2 regions of the Ignatzschineria rhizosphaerae genome follow, and region 1 is predicted to be linked to the other one. Evidence: riboswitches for the same ligand, from Rfam matches in the RefSeq annotation. Region 1 holds a riboswitch; the other holds the start of a gene.
The links. A riboswitch is a leader RNA that binds a small molecule or an ion and turns the genes downstream of it on or off. The one in region 1 is predicted to bind thiamine pyrophosphate.
Positions count from the first base shown of each region.

Region 1 (8,522 bases):
TAACATAGTTAGTAACAGCTGCGATTTGTTCATCAGATAGCCATGAGAAAATTTCTGTTTCTTCAAGGGAAAATGCCGGCATTAATGTGATGCTTTCATTTAGGGTTGGCTTTCGGTGAACGCCCTCTAAAATAGTAAGAACTAAGTTGGTACGATCAACTCGACCTACCGTACTATTTTGCGTTAAAGAAGGGATACTCTGATCTAAAGCGCCTTCACCTTGAATACCATGACAAGTTGCACAAGCGGCATTATAGAGTAGGGCGCCATCTATGGTTGTATCATCTCGATAAAATGAAGATTGGTTGTCGTGGGGGGGATATTGTTCAAAATCACTCCAAGTGATGGTTTCTTGATTGCTATATTGATAGGCAGGAAGTTTTTGCTCGGGGTTTGCGATGGGAGGAATTGTTTGCAAATACTCGACAATTGCTGTTAGATCTTCATCTTTAAGATGTTGAAAACTATAATCAATAGCATCAGCCATTGGCCCTGCTGCAGATGATTTTCCAAAAGCTCTCCCAGTTTTGAGATAGGTGAATAACTCCTCTTGGCTCCAGCCCCCAATGCCGGAGATTTTATCACTCGTAATATTGGGCGCGTGCCAGCCATCGGCAATACCACCACCGAGATATTGCTGATAATCTTCTGCCATAAACTGATTTCGAGGAGTGTGACAAGTGGAGCAGTGCGTTAATCCATCGACAAGGTATTTCCCACGATTTTGGGATTCAGTCAAGGAGAGATCATAAGTAAGATTGGAATCTTGCGTAAAGAGGAGGTTCCAAATGGGCATAATGCCGGGTAAGTTAAAAGGAAAGGTTAATTGGGTTGTGATAGGAAGCGCTTCATCAATGGGAGTAACGCCTTTCATAAAGTAGTGATAGAGCGCCGTGATATCCTCTTCGTTAATGATAGCAAATGCGGTATAAGGCATCGCAGGATAGAGATGAGAACCATCAGGGCGAATTCCTTTTTTAACAGCTTTAGAGAAATCTTCTTTACTCCAGTTTCCAATGCCATACTGCTTCGATGGGGTAATATTACTTGCAACGATAGTGCCCATAGGCATTTTAAACTCTAATCCACCGGCATATGGCTTATCATTTGAAGCGGTATGACATGCCATACAGTCTCCAAGGATCGAAAGATATTCTCCTTTTTCAATGAGCTCATCTTTAGGACTCTCGGCATTGGCATAAGTGAAACTTAAAGAGAGGAGTAACGTCAGTGCACGCCCATAAATTTTAAAATATTTTTTGAACAAAGATGTCATTTTATACCTCCCTAGCGATGATATCAGCGGTACGAATACCGAGCGCAATAGCGGTAAGAGTTGGATTAACCACGCCACTGGCAGGAATAACCCCTACCGATGCGATAAAGAGATTATCGTGATCAAAGGTACGCCCTTCATGATTGACAACAGAGTTTTTAGGATCATCGCCCATAATTAAAACTCCCATAAGGTGATCATGGTTTTCCCAAGCACTATTAATAGTAAGAGAATCTCCACCCATCAGTTCAGTAATGAGTTGGTACTGTTTTTTAGCCTCTTTGGCACCTCTTATCACATAATTATCGACATCGTAGTTAATTGTAATTCCTGGTAAACCAATGCTATCTTTCCAATTAGGGTTAGGATAGATCCGGTTACTAGGATCAGGTAGTTGCTCAAAGAAGGTGTAGATTGATATCCAGCGGGATGAGAGATCCATAATTCGATCATCGAGTGCTTGCCCCATTAATCCTTCAGAAATCGCCTTTGCTGCAATATCAATCTGGGGATTATTATTGGCAAAGCTATGTTTGTTCGCAGAATATTGAGATCTAAAATCCCCTTCGCGCCATTGATTAATCGTAGCTTGTTGAACAGGACCTCTTCCCATCCACATAGGCTCTTTTGCGAGAAAGTTCATGGAGATTCCCACATGATCCATCAGGTTTCTTCCCACCATATCAGAGGAATTTGCCACATTATTCATAAGGAGCAATTTTGCCGTTTCAAAGCTATGAGCAGCAATCACAAAGGCTTTTGCTTTGAGGGTATATTCTGTTTTATCGGGGGTTAAATATTTAATGGCTTCAATTTTTTGATTGTTTCCTACAATGATTTTATGCACGACAGCTTCCGTAATGAGCTGCACCCCATTTCTCACGGATTTTTCAGCATGGATTGCGCCATTATAGAGGGTGCCAATCGGGCAGATCTGATCACAATTATTATTCCCTTGGCAAGCAGGGCGACCATCATATGATTTTGGGATACGCACGGTGGGTTCGTGAATAACGGCAATGCCGGCAGGAATAAGTGCTTCTTTGATCTTTGTTGTCATGTAAAGATCTGCTTCTGGGGCAATCGGATAGGGTTTAGAGCGTTTGGGGTAAGCCTTACCTGGATAGATGCCAGATTGATCCTCGCTATCAGAACCGGCAACACCGATCGCATACTCAGCACGAACATAATAGGCCTCTAAATCATCATAAGAGATGGGCCAATCCCTGCCAACACCATATAGCGATTGGATCTTAAAATCATTGGGGGTATAACGCCAAGTAGCACCGCCCCAATGAGAAGTGGTTCCGCCAACATGTTTGAGCATTCCCGGCATCATTCGAAAAGAGCCTATATTGTATAAATAGCCTTCTTGGTTACTAGTGGGTGCCCAAGGATTATTGGGGTATGCATTATTGCGATCATAATGGCGTCCTGAATTTTTAAAGTTTTCTAAGAGCTTCCAGCGAGGAACTCTAGGGCCCGCTTCTAGCATAATGACGGATTTTCCTTGAAGAGCGAGTTCATTGGCGACATTGGCGCCCACAGCACCAGAGCCAATGATAATGACATCTGCATCGTAGAGATTATTCATAATGATTACCTTAATAGGTGGATAAAATGGATGGATAAAAAGTTGGGGTTATGCGGTTGGCAGATTCGCCCAATAATTGGTTTTCCAACGGGAGTATCCGGGGATAGGCGTGTATTTTTGGGTGAGTTTAAAGGTTTCTATTTCGGTATAAGTGACAAATCGAACGTTGTCATGTGCTGCTTGTGGTATTGGTGTACCAGCATATCCAAGGTAGAAAACTGCGATGATCGAACGAGCGGTTGTTTGATGCTCTTTCTTAAAGTGAGCATCTTTTTTTAAGGTTTCTATGGATTGAAATTGCTGATCTTTAATGTAGGAGCAAAGAGCATCTGCTTTCTTTTGAAAATTAGGGTCGACTTTGATGAGCGCTTCAAAAGCACGGTCAACAAGCGCCTGATCTAAAGGCTTATTAGTCAGAAATTTTGCTAAAGAGACATTCCTGTTTTCCGTTATATTGAGGGCAAAAGCAGATGGGCTAAGCATCATATAAGCGGTGATAACAGTTGAACTAAAAAGAAATTTACGGCGAGAAAGGGTGGGAATATGGGCGTGATTCATGAGACTTCTCCAAGCGTTTTAAGGTGAGGCAATGTTTTGAAAAATAAGGCTTACATTTAAAACATGGGACAGATCACTGTATTTTTTTATAAATGATTATGATTTATTGTTTCCCCTAAAGAGATTTGCACCCTGAAAATAGATCCCTTATACTTTTAGCCTATTGGTATTCCCCTAGAGGTGCTGTTAAAAACAGCTGAGATTGAAGTGAAACTTCGGGACTCTTATGACCTGATCTAGTTAATACTAGCGGAGGAAAGTGGCGAATCACTGCTTGGTATTTATTTGTCGTGGCTGTGCGAAATCACTTTCTCTGCAATGGAGAATATATGTCTATGTTACATGCCGTCACGCGTGATATTTCTGATATCCCTGATAGTAGTTTAGTGTCGATAATTGAAGCGATTGTGCCTTTTGTCGATTATATTCAGCTACGGGAAAAATCTCGTTCCTCAAAATCCTTAGGATTATTAATTGAAAGCATTCTTGAACGTGGTATTCCCGCAGAAAAGCTCATTATTAATGACCGAGCGGATATTGCGAAAGCTTTTGGGATTCCACGAACCCATCTAACGGAAAAGAGCTTAAGCCTCTCTAAAATGCAAGATGCATTCCCTGAGATGAAATTTGGTCGCTCTTTTCATAGTATTAGCGCTATTACGCGCGAGATCGCTGCTTACGATTATGGCTATTTAGGCCATATTTTTCGTACCTCAGAAAAGAGCTATCCGGCACTTGGAATGGAAGCATTGAGAGAAGCTTCTAAAGAGGCTAAAGAGAGAGGCGGTAAGCTCATTGCGATCGGTGGTATTGATGTCGATACGATAGGACAAGTTTTGCCCTATGCTTCGGGTGCTGCGGTAATGTCTGCGTTATTTCCGGTGGTGAATTATCAGTTTGATGTGGGTAGAGGTTTGCGCCGAGCGAAAGCCCTTCGTGAGATGATCGATCAATCCTACCAATAATCACGATTCTTCAGATTACGTAAGAATACGGGCTTGATGACAGAGTATTGCCGGAATTTGTCACTTTGTTTTGTCATTTAAAAAGAGACGAAAGCATGAATGAATGTAGAGAAATGAAGGAGGTTTTTCAATGAGTATAAAAATTAAAGTTAATGGAGAAGTGTTAATGCTTGATTCCGCTGTCAATACAGTAGAAGCGTTGGTTACACACTTATATCTTGAGAAGAGGCGATTTTTCATTGTCGAGATGAATCGTGAAGTGATTAAGAAAGAGGATTATGCCAAGACCGTGATCGGTTCGGGTGATCAGTTTGAAATTGTCCATTTTGTGGGCGGTGGTTAGGATGGAGAAAAAAATGAGTGATATTTTAAAAATTGGGAATTTCGAGTTTAATTCACGTCTATTTCTAGGAACGGGGAAATATCGTAACTTTTCAGAGCAAAAAGGGGCAGTAGAAGCGAGTGAATCTGAGGTATTAACCTTTGCAGTGCGCCGAATGAATATCTTTGATGATAATCAGCCCGATCTCCTTGAATCTTTAGATCTTTCTAAATATAAATTATTGCCCAATACTGCCGGCGCAAGCACGGCGGAAGAAGCGGTTCGTACGGCAAAGCTTGCTCACGCTTCAGGGCTTTGCGATATGGTAAAAGTGGAGATTATCGGTTGTGCTAAAACCTTATTACCAGATCCTATCGAGACTCTACGCGCCACGGAGATGCTACTTGCTGAAGGCATGACAGTTTTAGTCTATACCTCAGATGATGTGGTGTTAGCGCGTCGCCTACAAGAGCTTGGTTGTCATGCGATTATGCCGGGTGCTTCGCCGATTGGCAGTGGGCTTGGGATTATTAACCCGATTAATTTGCAGCATATTATTGAGCAAGCAACGGTGCCAGTGATTGTGGATGCGGGACTTGGAAGCCCAAAAGACGCCGCATTTGCAATGGAGCTTGGCGCAGATGGTGTTTTGATGAATAGCGCTGTGGCGTATAGTGAAGACCCGATTAAGATGAGCTTAGCGATGAATCTTGCAACTAAAGCCGGGCGACTTGGATATCTTGCTAAACGGATGCCCATGAAAAAATCGGCAACGGCAAGTAGCCCCTTAACAGGGTTAATAACAAGTTAATTGTTTTTAAAAGAGATTAAAATAGAGATGATTAAAGATCGTTATAGCCGCTTAGCTCGATTTCATCGAATCGGTAGCGCTGGCGTTAAGGCTTTTCAGCAAGCTAAAGTTGTGATTGTGGGCTGCGGGGCATTAGGCTCGCAACATGCGGAAACCTTAGCGAGAGCAGGTTTTGGCCGATTAACACTGATTGACCGTGATTTTGTGGAGTATTCAAACTTACAGCGGCAAACGCTCTTTACAGAGCAAGATGCAAAGAGAGCGTTACCAAAGGTTATCGCTCTCAAGCAGCATCTTGCCAAGATTAATTCAGAAATTGAGGTTTTAACTCATATTGCCGATGTCTCTTCTGATAATATTGAAACGTTAATTTCTGGACATGATCTCTTATTAGATGGTACTGATAACCTCTCGCTTCGTATGTTAATCAATGATGCTTGTTATAAGTTACAAATACCCTGGATCTTTGGTACTGCGCTTGAGAGTTATGGCATGAGTTATAACTTTAATTTTCCGGCAAAGGAGAATAAGGATAGCGATGCTGAGGATATCGGCAAGAGTAGCGCGAATATGATTGCCGGCAATCGATTACAAAGCCCTTGCTTAAGATGTTTGCTCGGCTTATTACCATTAGAAAGCTTATCTTCTGAAAAGAGGGATAGTTGTAGCTCAGTGGGAGTAATTCAGCCGATTTTACAGCTAATCTCCGGCATTCAAACAAGTGAAGCGATGAAGTTTTTTGCAGATTTTTCAGCAACTAGAGAAACGCTCTTTACGATGGATCTTTGGGAATTTCACTCTCAGGATATGAATCTTCATAAGCTCAAGGATGCCGATTGCCCAACTTGCGGTGATCATCCGACTTATCCAGATCTTCATGTTAAGAAGAGGGAAGCGCAAAGACTTTGCGGCGATGGCTCCGTGATGATTCGGGAAGTGAAGCCGCTTGATCTTGAAAAAATTAGCACAAAGCTTGATGCCGGCAATATCCATTATCAATATAACGATTACTTTCTCAATATCCATTTAGAGAATAACCGCATCATTCTATTTCATGATGGGCGAGGGATTGTATATGGGGTTGATGACGTTAAGGAAGCGATAGAAATTTATCGTTTAGTTATTACTGATCCATTTCAGTAGATTAAGTCATGATAGTGAAATCAATTTAAAAGTGACTGAATCAGATTGCCGGCGCAGCGATTATGAGAAGCACAAGAATCGTTCTATCCGGTAGCGTGCAAGCGAATTGGATACACTTTGTACCCTTAATATTTTTAAAATAATATTTCTTAATCAAAATTGATTATAAATTGGATGATTCATGCTATTTAAGAAAAACTGAATTTCCTATGTGAGGTAGGTAGGAAACTGAACTTATGCTATTGTTATCCCCATGAAAATAGTGTGAAAATCTATAAAGCAGATAGCTATAATGTCGCTAGGGAATTATAAAAATGAAAAATTTAGGAATAAAAGCATTGTGGAGTGCGGTAGTTTTATCGCTCTCACTAGGTATTGCCAGTGCAGATCAAGCGGTAGATTTAGATAAATTTCGTTTTGATATTGTTGAAATGAAGGATATCGCAAGTCCTACAAAGTTAAAGCATCGTATTTTTTATGAAGCGCCATCCACAGGTGAAAATGCCGCATGGTTTGATGCAGTAAAGCAGGGAAATCTTGAGCTTATAAAGTCTATGGTTGCAAACGGACAAGATATTGAAGCAAAAGATAGCGGAAGCCTTGATCAAACAGCACTTGGCTGGGCGGCATTTATTGGTTATGAAGATATTGTAGATTTCTTAGTAGCGCAAGGTGCTGATCTTTGGGCGACAGATAAGGGCGATGTTTATCATGTGTTAAAATCTGCAGCGCTTGGCAAGAATGTCCATATCGTGAAAAAGATGCATGAAGCATTAAAAGATGAGTACGATATTAACGATACTTCTTATGAAGATGATGGGGAATCATTAGTGATGGTTGCCGCAAGTAATAATCGTATGGACGTTGTGCAATACTTTATTGATGAAGGTGCGGATTTAAATATTGTGACAACGATCGAAGATCCTGCGCGTTTTTCTTATAACCAAAGTGCATTAAGCTATGCTTGCCAACAAGGTTATGAAGAGATGCAGCAACTTTTAATTAAAAATGGGGCGGTTAATCATCGTACTGGCGATACGAGCTGTCAGTAATTAATTAAATATGAGCTTGTCATCATATTGAAAAGTTAGAGATTTGATATTTTAAATCCCAGATACCAAAGTGGTTCTGGGATTTTTTTATGTTAGTAACAATAGCGAAAAAGAAGCACAACAATCGTTCTATCCGGCATTGTGCAAGCTAGTTTGATTCACATGCTATATTTTTACTGGCATCAATTACTTAGCATAGATTAATAATCGTCCTTTGTAAGGAGCATTATTAACAGGCTCCGATAATCTAATATGCTCTTGCAATGTAAAGCCATATTGCGCCATCTCTCTTGTAAAGTGATTGTGATAGCCTCGGCTAGGATCAATCACCCATACCGTACATTTTTCATCTGCAAATTGATGGATAAACCTCGCAACTTCAATTGCGGCATTGGGTTCATATAACACATCGCTGGCAATAATATGTTGATAATGCCCCGTTAATAGCGGTGCATTGGTATCTGCTAATGATGGAATAGGAACATTGCCCCATTGCGCGTGCTTAAAACGAATAGCAGGAAGATCATTGAGTTTTGCATTTTTAGCAAGGAACTTGCCAGCAAGCGGATGGCGATCACTGGCGGTGATATTATACCCAAGTGATTGCGCTGTGAGGCTTGCTATACCAAGTCCACAGCCGATCTCTAAGAGATGATGATCTTCTGGGGTAGGATATTTGAGAAGCTTTAAAGCAAGCTGAACGCTCGAAGGCCAGAGCATGCCAAATATAGGCCATGCGGCACTACAAATCCCAAGACGTTTTGCTTGGTCGAGAGGATCATAAAACTGTTGCTGATCCAA
Region 1 is NZ_CP093379.1:2,057,192-2,065,713, reverse strand. Features, by position in the region: gene MMG00_RS09100 (cytochrome c) at 1-1,276, opposite strand, end outside; gene MMG00_RS09095 (GMC family oxidoreductase) at 1,278-2,870, opposite strand; gene MMG00_RS09090 (sorbitol dehydrogenase family protein) at 2,919-3,428, opposite strand; TPP riboswitch at 3,595-3,703, shown strand; gene MMG00_RS09085 (thiamine phosphate synthase) at 3,758-4,393, shown strand; gene thiS (sulfur carrier protein ThiS) at 4,524-4,736, shown strand; gene MMG00_RS09075 (thiazole synthase) at 4,759-5,526, shown strand; gene MMG00_RS09070 (ThiF family adenylyltransferase) at 5,554-6,669, shown strand; gene MMG00_RS09065 (ankyrin repeat domain-containing protein) at 6,984-7,721, shown strand; gene MMG00_RS09060 (class I SAM-dependent methyltransferase) at 7,908-8,522, opposite strand, start outside.

Region 2 (8,522 bases), 1.1 Mb from region 1:
AGATAGCGGTTAATTTTTTCATAAATCTTTCCTTCTGTTTTATCATGATTTAACAAATTGATTTAAGTCATTATATGAGGAAAGAAGCTTTGTTGAAAGAGATTTTTGTGTTGCGCCTAGAAACTCCTCATCTTCTGCATGAATTATTTTCCTGATCAATTCATAATAAATATCAACGGTTTATGTTTTGAAGTTCTTGTTTTTCATTTAGTTTTATGGATCTTTTATCTTATTAAAAAGAGGTAGAAGAACTTAATTCTTACGGTTGATTGATAATATTTTATACAGTTTTTCGCTTTGAAATTATCGTTGAATCGTAGGAAGAATCTCTTTTTGAAAGTACTCTATAAAAAGACGAATCCTAGAAGGAATGTAACGCCCACTTGGGTAGACAAGGTGCACCGGCATTGGTGGTGGCGCTGTGTTTGGTAATACCTCAATAACACTCCCTTTATCGATTTCTGATTGCATTGTGCAATCAAGCATCCGTGCAATACCATAACCTTTTACGGCAAGATCTAAAGCTCCTAGAGAATGGCTATGTACGACTGCAAAATTGAGAGGGATCTCTGTTCTGTTTGGCCCAAATTCCCATGGGCTTATCATATTTTTATTAGGAAATTTAATCGCGATACATTGGTGATTATGCAGATCCTCTGGCGTTTTTGGCATTCCATGCTCTTTAATATATTGTGGTGATGCCACAAGTTTCATATGAACATCGTGTAAGTATTTAGCGACAACACGAGAGTCCTCTAAATCACCGATTCTAATGGCAAGGTCAAAGGCTTCTTTTGTGAAATTTACAAAATGATTTCCAAGCGCAATTTCTAGTTGTAATGTCTGTTTATGCTGTTCATAAAACTTTTTAAGATGGGGCTGTAAAATAGTCATGCCATAGCTATCTGGAGCTGTGATTTTTAAAATACCGCGAGGCTTTTCACTTTTAGTTAGTTGTCTTTCAATATTTTGAATATTCCTAATAGCTTCCTTACAGACTTCATAGTAGCTAAGACCATCTTCTGTTAATCTCATCGCGCGAGTGGAGCGGATGAAAAGCTTTAAGGAGAGTTTTTTTTCAAGACGAGCAATGGCTTTACTGATTGAAGGTGGCGTTGTGCCTATTAAGATTGCAGCTTCAGTAAAACTTTTACATTCAGCAGTTTTGCAAAAAACATGGATATCTTCTAAATCAACTTTTTCAAATGGGCTCATAATCTACTTCTATTGCTGGGGGAATTTGGGTAATACTTCTGTTTTTGAAAGGCTTATTTCTAATTTGGAAATAAAGATTTTCTTTCATTCTATATTAACGAGTTAGTGATCTATTTTATACTACTTTTAGATTTTCAAAGCATTTAAAACATGTATGAATTGTTTTTAAGGGCGTTTTTTATTATTACAAGTAGGAGTCAGTTATCATGATCAATCCCAATCTTTGGGTTAAAAATATATTTTCACAAGCAGGTTCACAAGCCACTTTCTCCTTAGTAGGAAGAGCCTTCCTCTCGTATCTCTTTATTATAGCGGGTTGGGGTAAAATTGGGGGATATGCTGGAACTGCTGCTTATATGGAATCTAAAGGATTGCCGGGGAATTTATTAATCCTCGTTATTTTATTAGAACTCGGGGGCGGACTTGCTATTTTATTAGGTTTTCAAACGCGAGTTGTGGCGCTCTTTTTAGTGTTATTTAATATTTTGACAGCCTTTATGTTTCATGGCGCTGCTGATGATGCGACAAATTTTATGAAAAATATCGGTCTTGCTGGCGGATTTATTTATCTCGTTGTTTATGGTGCTGGGCGCTTGAGTTTAGATCATTTTTTAGAAAAAAAGTAATTTCTAAAATTAACTATTAGCGAATGGTTTTTGACCACTTGTCTGTGAAAGATAAGTGGTCTTTCTTTATTTAAAAAAATGTCTTTAAAAGTGGTTTACCAAAGGGGTTCAACGTGTTACACACTTATAGTGTGACGCTAAAAATAGCGTAGTATCTAAAAGAGAGAAGATCATGAAAACCCCACCTTTACGATTAAAAAACTTTAATATTGCTGTTCCTACGGCATTTTATTGGGATGAAAGCCTTAACATTGCTGGCACTTTAGCGCATATTCATCATTTAATGGGGCAAGCATGTGATTCATTTTTGGTTTGTGGATCCACAGGGGAGCAACATTCTCTCTCTTTAAGTGAAAAGATGGAATTGCTCGATGCTTTAGAGGTATTGGACCAGCCTCAAATTCAATTTGGTGTTGCTTCCATTCGCCAAAAAGAAGCCGTTACTTTAGCGGAAAAGGTTGCAAAGAGCGCTTCAATTAACGGAATCTTATTAGCCTTTTCTCCTTACATTCGCCCATCTCAAGAGGAAGCCTACCGTTACGCCATCGATATTATCGAAACTGCCGGAAAACCCACGATCCTTTATAACAATCCATTAAGAACGGGATTTGATCTCTCTATTGATAATATTATTGCACTTAGTAAGCATCCTTTAGTTGAAGGAATTAAAGATGCCGGCGATGAAGCGAAAATGAAGATTCTAACAAGTCAGATTGAGCGACCTTTTCTCTATTTAGCTGGCGGTGAGGTCGATATGTTACCTAAGTTTAACTGGGGCTATAATGGGCTCTCTTCAGTTCGCGGGAATCTTTTTCCTAAAACAGTGACGGCAATACTAAATGCAGTAATGGCAAAAGATCATTCGAGTGCAGAAGCGGAGTACCAAAAGCTTCTAGTCTTAATGGAACCCTTTTCTCAAGGAACACTTTTAGTAGAGATTAAAAAATATTTAAATGAGCAGGGTATTGATATTGGGATTTGTCGTACGCCTTTAGGAAACTAGTTTTAGGTATTAATTGACCAGATTATCATTTTAAAAAAGGGATCATTATGTTAACGCTCTATATTGCTGATAAAAATCTATCATCTTGGTCACTTCGACCTTGGCTTTTACTCAAAATGCTCAATATTCCTTTTGAGGAGAGGTTAGAGCGCTTCGAGAAAGATGGGAGTACTTTTAAAAAATTTCAAAAGTTTTCACCCACAGGGTTAGTCCCTTGTTTACAAGATGGGGATATTACGATTTGGGATTCTTTAGCTATTTGTGAATATATTGCAGAGAGCCATTCCAAAGCGTGGCCTAAAGACAAGGCCGCAAGAGCTTGGGCGCGATCTGCAACTTCTGAAATGCATTCAGGATTTTTAGCTTTAAGAAGTCAATGCCCGATGAATTGTGAGATGCAATCACCACTTACAGAGATTGATTCAGCCTTAGCAAAGGATTTAGAGCGTATTAATCAATTATGGGAAACAGGCTTTTACAAGTTTTCAGGGCCTTTTTTAGCAGGGGATCAATTTACGATTGTGGATGCCTTTTTTGCGCCTATTGCTATTCGTATCAGTCGTTATAGCTTGCCGGTAAATCAAAGATGCCAAGATTGGATTGATTTAATATTATCCTTGCCAGCAATGAAAGAGTGGCTTGTAGGCGCTAAGCTTGAGATCATATAAGCCTTAAAAATAGGGAATTGTCTTGTCAAAATTTGTCAGTGGTTTTGCTTTCTGCGAGTAAACACGCTATAACTATCCTCTGATACCAAAGGTGTCTATTTTCACTAGGGGTGCCCAATAGAGTTGGGCTGAGATTAGCATGAATATGCTTAAACCCTCAGGACCTGATCTGGCTAGTACCAGCGTAGGGAAGTAAAAATCTATGTTAAATATCAATTTGATGGATGAATCTTGATATTTATCGTGTCGATTAGGCCTGAGTTAAACGTGATATGAATCGCGGATGCTCGGGCTTTTTTGTACCTATTTACGCCCATGCCAGAATCTCGTCTTTTATTTTTAGGATAATAAAGGAGAGGTTTTTATGTCACAACAATCAATCACGTTAATGAAGCAGTTTCCTAAGAGCCGTAAGGTTTATGTGGAAGGAAGTCGTCCGGATCTCTTAGTGCCATTTCGTGAAATTGAGCTTTCAGATACACTCGGCCCAAAGGGAGAAGTGATCGAGAAAAATGCCCCGTTTCGGGTTTATGATACGAGTGGCCCTTACACTGATGAGAATTACACGGTCAATTTAAAACAAGGTTTACCAGCATTAAAGCGCAATTGGGTGATAGAGCGCGGCGATGTTGAGGAATATGAGGGGCGCATTAAAAATGCCCGTGACGATGGTTATAAGCGAGAAGATGATCCTCGCATTAATGAAGGGGTATTTCCGGGATTAAAACGTCAACCTCTTCGTGCGAAATATGGCATGAATGTCACGCAGATGCATTACGCTCGTAAAGGCATTATTACGCCGGAGATGGAATTTATTGCGATTCGTGAAGGTTTTGATCCTGAATTTGTGCGTGATGAGGTAGCAATTGGGCGCGCGATCATTCCTTCAAACATCAACCACCCAGAAGCTGAGCCGATGATTATTGGGAAAAACTTCCAAGTGAAGATTAATGCCAATATCGGGAATTCGGCAATCACGTCTAATATCGAAGAAGAAGTGGAGAAGATGACTTGGGCAACTCGTTGGGGGGCTGATAACGTTATGGATCTCTCCACAGGTAAAGATATTCATAAAACTCGTGAATGGATTATTCGAAATTCTGCTGTGCCGATCGGAACTGTACCGATTTATCAAGCCCTTGAAAAAGTGAACGGCATTGCCGAAGATCTTAACTGGGAAGTCTTTCGAGATACCTTAATTGAGCAAGCAGAGCAGGGGGTTGATTACTTTACGATTCACGCCGGCGTTTTGCTCCGATATATTCCTTTAACAGCAAATCGTGTCACTGGCATTGTTTCTCGTGGGGGTTCAATCATGGCGCAGTGGTGCTTAGCGCATCATAAAGAGAACTTTATCTATGAGAACTTCGAAGAGATCTGCAAGATCATGAAGCAGTATGATATCTCTTTCTCACTTGGTGATGGACTTCGCCCGGGGTCAATTGCTGATGCGAATGATGAAGCGCAGTTTGCAGAGCTTAAAACATTAGGCGAGCTGACAAAAATTGCGTGGAAGCATGACGTTCAAACAATGATCGAAGGCCCAGGTCATGTACCAATGAATAAGATTAAAGAGAATATGGTGATGCAAGAGAAGCATTGTCATGATGCACCTTTCTACACGCTTGGCCCATTAACGACAGATATCGCACCGGGATATGATCATATTACCTCGGCAATTGGCGCAGCGCAGATCGCTTGGTATGGCACGGCAATGCTCTGTTATGTCACGCCGAAAGAGCATTTAGGTCTGCCAAATCGTGATGATGTTCGAGCTGGCGTGATTACCTATAAGCTTGCAGCGCACGCAGCTGATATCGCTAAAGGACATCCAAGAGCGCAAGAGCGTGACAATGCGCTTTCTAAAGCTCGTTTTGAGTTCCGCTGGGAAGATCAGTTTAATCTAGGTTTAGATCCAGAGCTTGCGCGTGAGTATCACGATGAAACATTGCCGCAAGAAGCTGCTAAAGTTGCGCACTTTTGCTCTATGTGTGGACCAAAGTTCTGCTCAATGCGTATCTCTCAAGATATTCGTAGAGAAGCGCAAGCCCAAAATCTCGCAGATGCTCCAAAAGAGGTTAGAGTTGCCTTAGAAGGTATGCAACAAAAATCTGCAGAGTTTAAAGAGCAAGGACAGCAGATTTATAGCTAATTCTCTATTTTAAAGAGCTCTCTTGTCTTATCGACAGGAGAGTTTTTATGGGAGATGTTAATTGATTTTAACAAAGCAGCCAAAATCAACTTTAGAGACAGGGTTATATAAGGTTAGATGCGGGCCTTCATAGCCGTTGCACTCCCCTGTTTTAATCTCAAAACCAACAGGTTGATAATCATCGGGGTTATCGATAAAAGAGATCATATCTTTTTTGATAATGTAGCGACCTAATGCTTGCGCGTTCGGTGCTTTATTATTGGCTCGGCTAAATGTGCCATCTTGTGCAAAGCTGTAGATAACCCAACTTTGATCCGGAGATACTTTTAACCAGCTTCCTTCTGGTGAATCTTGTGCAAAGCTTAATCCTGCTGCTAAAAAAATAGTACTAAATAATAGCATTTGTAATTTTTTCATGAACTTATCCTCAGGAGAGATTATTTTTTGATAGTTGTTGTATTTTTATCTAGACCATTTTCTAAAGCGGTCAGAGATCCAGGCAGATAACCCTTTAAAGAAACCTAAGAGTCGCATTTGATGTTGCCTGTAAAGGGAAATATGTGCGATTTTTGCCGATAGACCTCTAAACTCCAAGCCTCTAAATATAGTGTTGCGACCAAACATACCAAAAGATGCGTATGTTCCAATACTTACAAGAGATCCTTTGTCTACATATTTAAAGGAGGGGATATTGGTTTGTTGTATCATCATTTTAAAGAAATGATTCCCTAAATAGATAGCTTGTTGAGATGCTGCTTGTGCTGTTGTTGATAGAGGGGAATCTTGTACATAAGCACAATCACCTATGGCAAAAATTGAAGGGTCATCGATAGCTTGAAAATGCTCATTGACAATCAATTGAGATGTTGGTGAAAGTGCTAAATCTTTAATTTTGCTCAATACTTCGGGAGCTTTTACTCCCGCCGTCCAAACGACTTGATCGGCTTTAAGGGTTTCTCCATTTTCTAGAATAACACTATCTTTAGTGACTTCTGAAACTCGAGTTGAGAGGCGAATCCGTATTCCAATTTTTTCCATGGCATGTTTTACAGCTTCGCTAATAGAATCTTTAAAAGTAGGAACGACTCGATCATCTGCTTGAATGATAGTGACATCAATGTAATCCATAAAATTATCATTGCTATAGTTAGAGGCGGTGAGTATTTGATTGATAATTTCTCCGCTTAATTCAACTCCAGCAGCTCCGGCACCGACAATGACTAGATGATGCTTTTTTTGTAAAATAGCAGATTGGATGATGCTATCTGTGAATTCACGATTAAACCTCATTGCCGCAGGAAGATCGTCAATCGTATATGAGAACTCTTTTACTCCTTTGGTATTAAAATCATTACTTTTACTACCAATGGCGACTACTAAGTAATCATAATGTAATGTGCGCTCAGGAAGAATCTCCGTATTTTGTGCATCACGATAGGGTGCAAGTGTGATCTTTTTTTCTAATGGATTAATATCATTTACTTCCCCCGGCTGGTAGAGATAGCCGTAGCGTTTAGCTTGTGTAAGTAGAGGAATACTCTGTTCTGATGGGAATTGACTACCGGCAGCAAAAGTATGAAGCATCGGCTTCCAAATGTGTAAAGGATTTTTATCTATCAAGATAAAGTTAAACTGTTTGTTTTTATCTTTACGCGCAGCTCTTGTGATAAATTCAATACCTGCAACCCCTCCACCTAATACAATTACATCTTGTTTATTGAGAGTTATCGTTTATCTCCTTTTGCGATATTTATTCACTCATTATACTTTATGGTATTTTTAGTAACATATTGAAATAATTTAATTTTTATGATTTGTGAGTGTTCGTATAGGCATGAGGAGAGCGAATTGTTGGGATTTGAGCGATTATTCAATTAGGGTAAAAAAAATCAGAAACTTTACCTTTTTAATGAAAAAACATTTTTATAGTGGGGTAAATAAAAGGCTGCAATCAATTTACTGCAGCCTTTTGTTGGTTTTGAACTTCTTTTTTGAAGATTAGATTATAAGTAGATATTCATCTTTTTATAATGCCTTTTTTAAGCTCAATGCCCAGCCAATAACTAATCCCATAATTGCCGGCACAATCCAGCCCATATTTACACTTGAGAGCGGTAAGATCTGATCAAAAAAGGAGGTAATTTGATAGATTACCGGATTTTTACTGACAATATCGGCGCTTGATTTGAAGCCTTCAACAATAGCAATAATGAGCGTAAATCCTGTCGTAAATTGATAGACGATTTTTTTGTGATGAAAAAGAGGTGATAAAAACGCTAAGATCACAAGCGTTATAGCTAGCGGATAGAGGAACATTAAGACCGGAATGGAGATCTGAATAATCGAGGTTAAGCCCACATTCGCAATAAGCATGCTAATTAGGCTAAAGATGTGAACAAAATTTCTGTAAGAGATCTTTGGGAAAAGCTCGTTAAACATCTCAGAGCAAGCGCAAATTAAGCCGATTGCTGTTTTTAAGCAGGCAAGCGTGACGATAATAGCTAATAAAATCGATCCAAGTGAGCCAAAGTAGTAGGTCGAGATCTGCGCTAGCGCGATGCCGCCATTTTCAGAAAGGGGGAATTGATTAAGACTAGTTGCCCCAAGATAAGCAAGGCTACCGTAGATAATACTCATTAATATTAAGCTGATAAACCCTGCTTTAAAGGTATCTTTGGCGATATCGGTAGTATTTTTAACACCAAGGCTTTTGATGGTATTGACAACAATAATCCCAAACGCAAGGGAAGCAAGCACATCCATTGTGTTATAGCCTTCAGTAAACCCCTTAAAGACAGGACCTACTTGATAGCTCTCTTGAATTGCAAGATCGCTAATCTCGCCCATCGGTTTGATAA
Region 2 is NZ_CP093379.1:36,102-44,623, forward strand. Features, by position in the region: gene MMG00_RS00130 (Rid family hydrolase) at 1-22, opposite strand, end outside; gene MMG00_RS00135 (LysR family transcriptional regulator) at 304-1,215, opposite strand; gene MMG00_RS00140 (DoxX family protein) at 1,422-1,841, shown strand; gene MMG00_RS00145 (dihydrodipicolinate synthase family protein) at 2,014-2,844, shown strand; gene MMG00_RS00150 (glutathione S-transferase family protein) at 2,892-3,512, shown strand; TPP riboswitch at 3,609-3,720, shown strand; gene thiC (phosphomethylpyrimidine synthase ThiC) at 3,877-5,664, shown strand; gene MMG00_RS00160 (hypothetical protein) at 5,722-6,081, opposite strand; gene MMG00_RS00165 (NAD(P)/FAD-dependent oxidoreductase) at 6,127-7,392, opposite strand; gene brnQ (branched-chain amino acid transport system II carrier protein) at 7,690-8,522, opposite strand, start outside.
Region 2: another riboswitch for thiamine pyrophosphate. It lies ahead of thiC (phosphomethylpyrimidine synthase ThiC); the one in region 1 lies ahead of MMG00_RS09085 (thiamine phosphate synthase).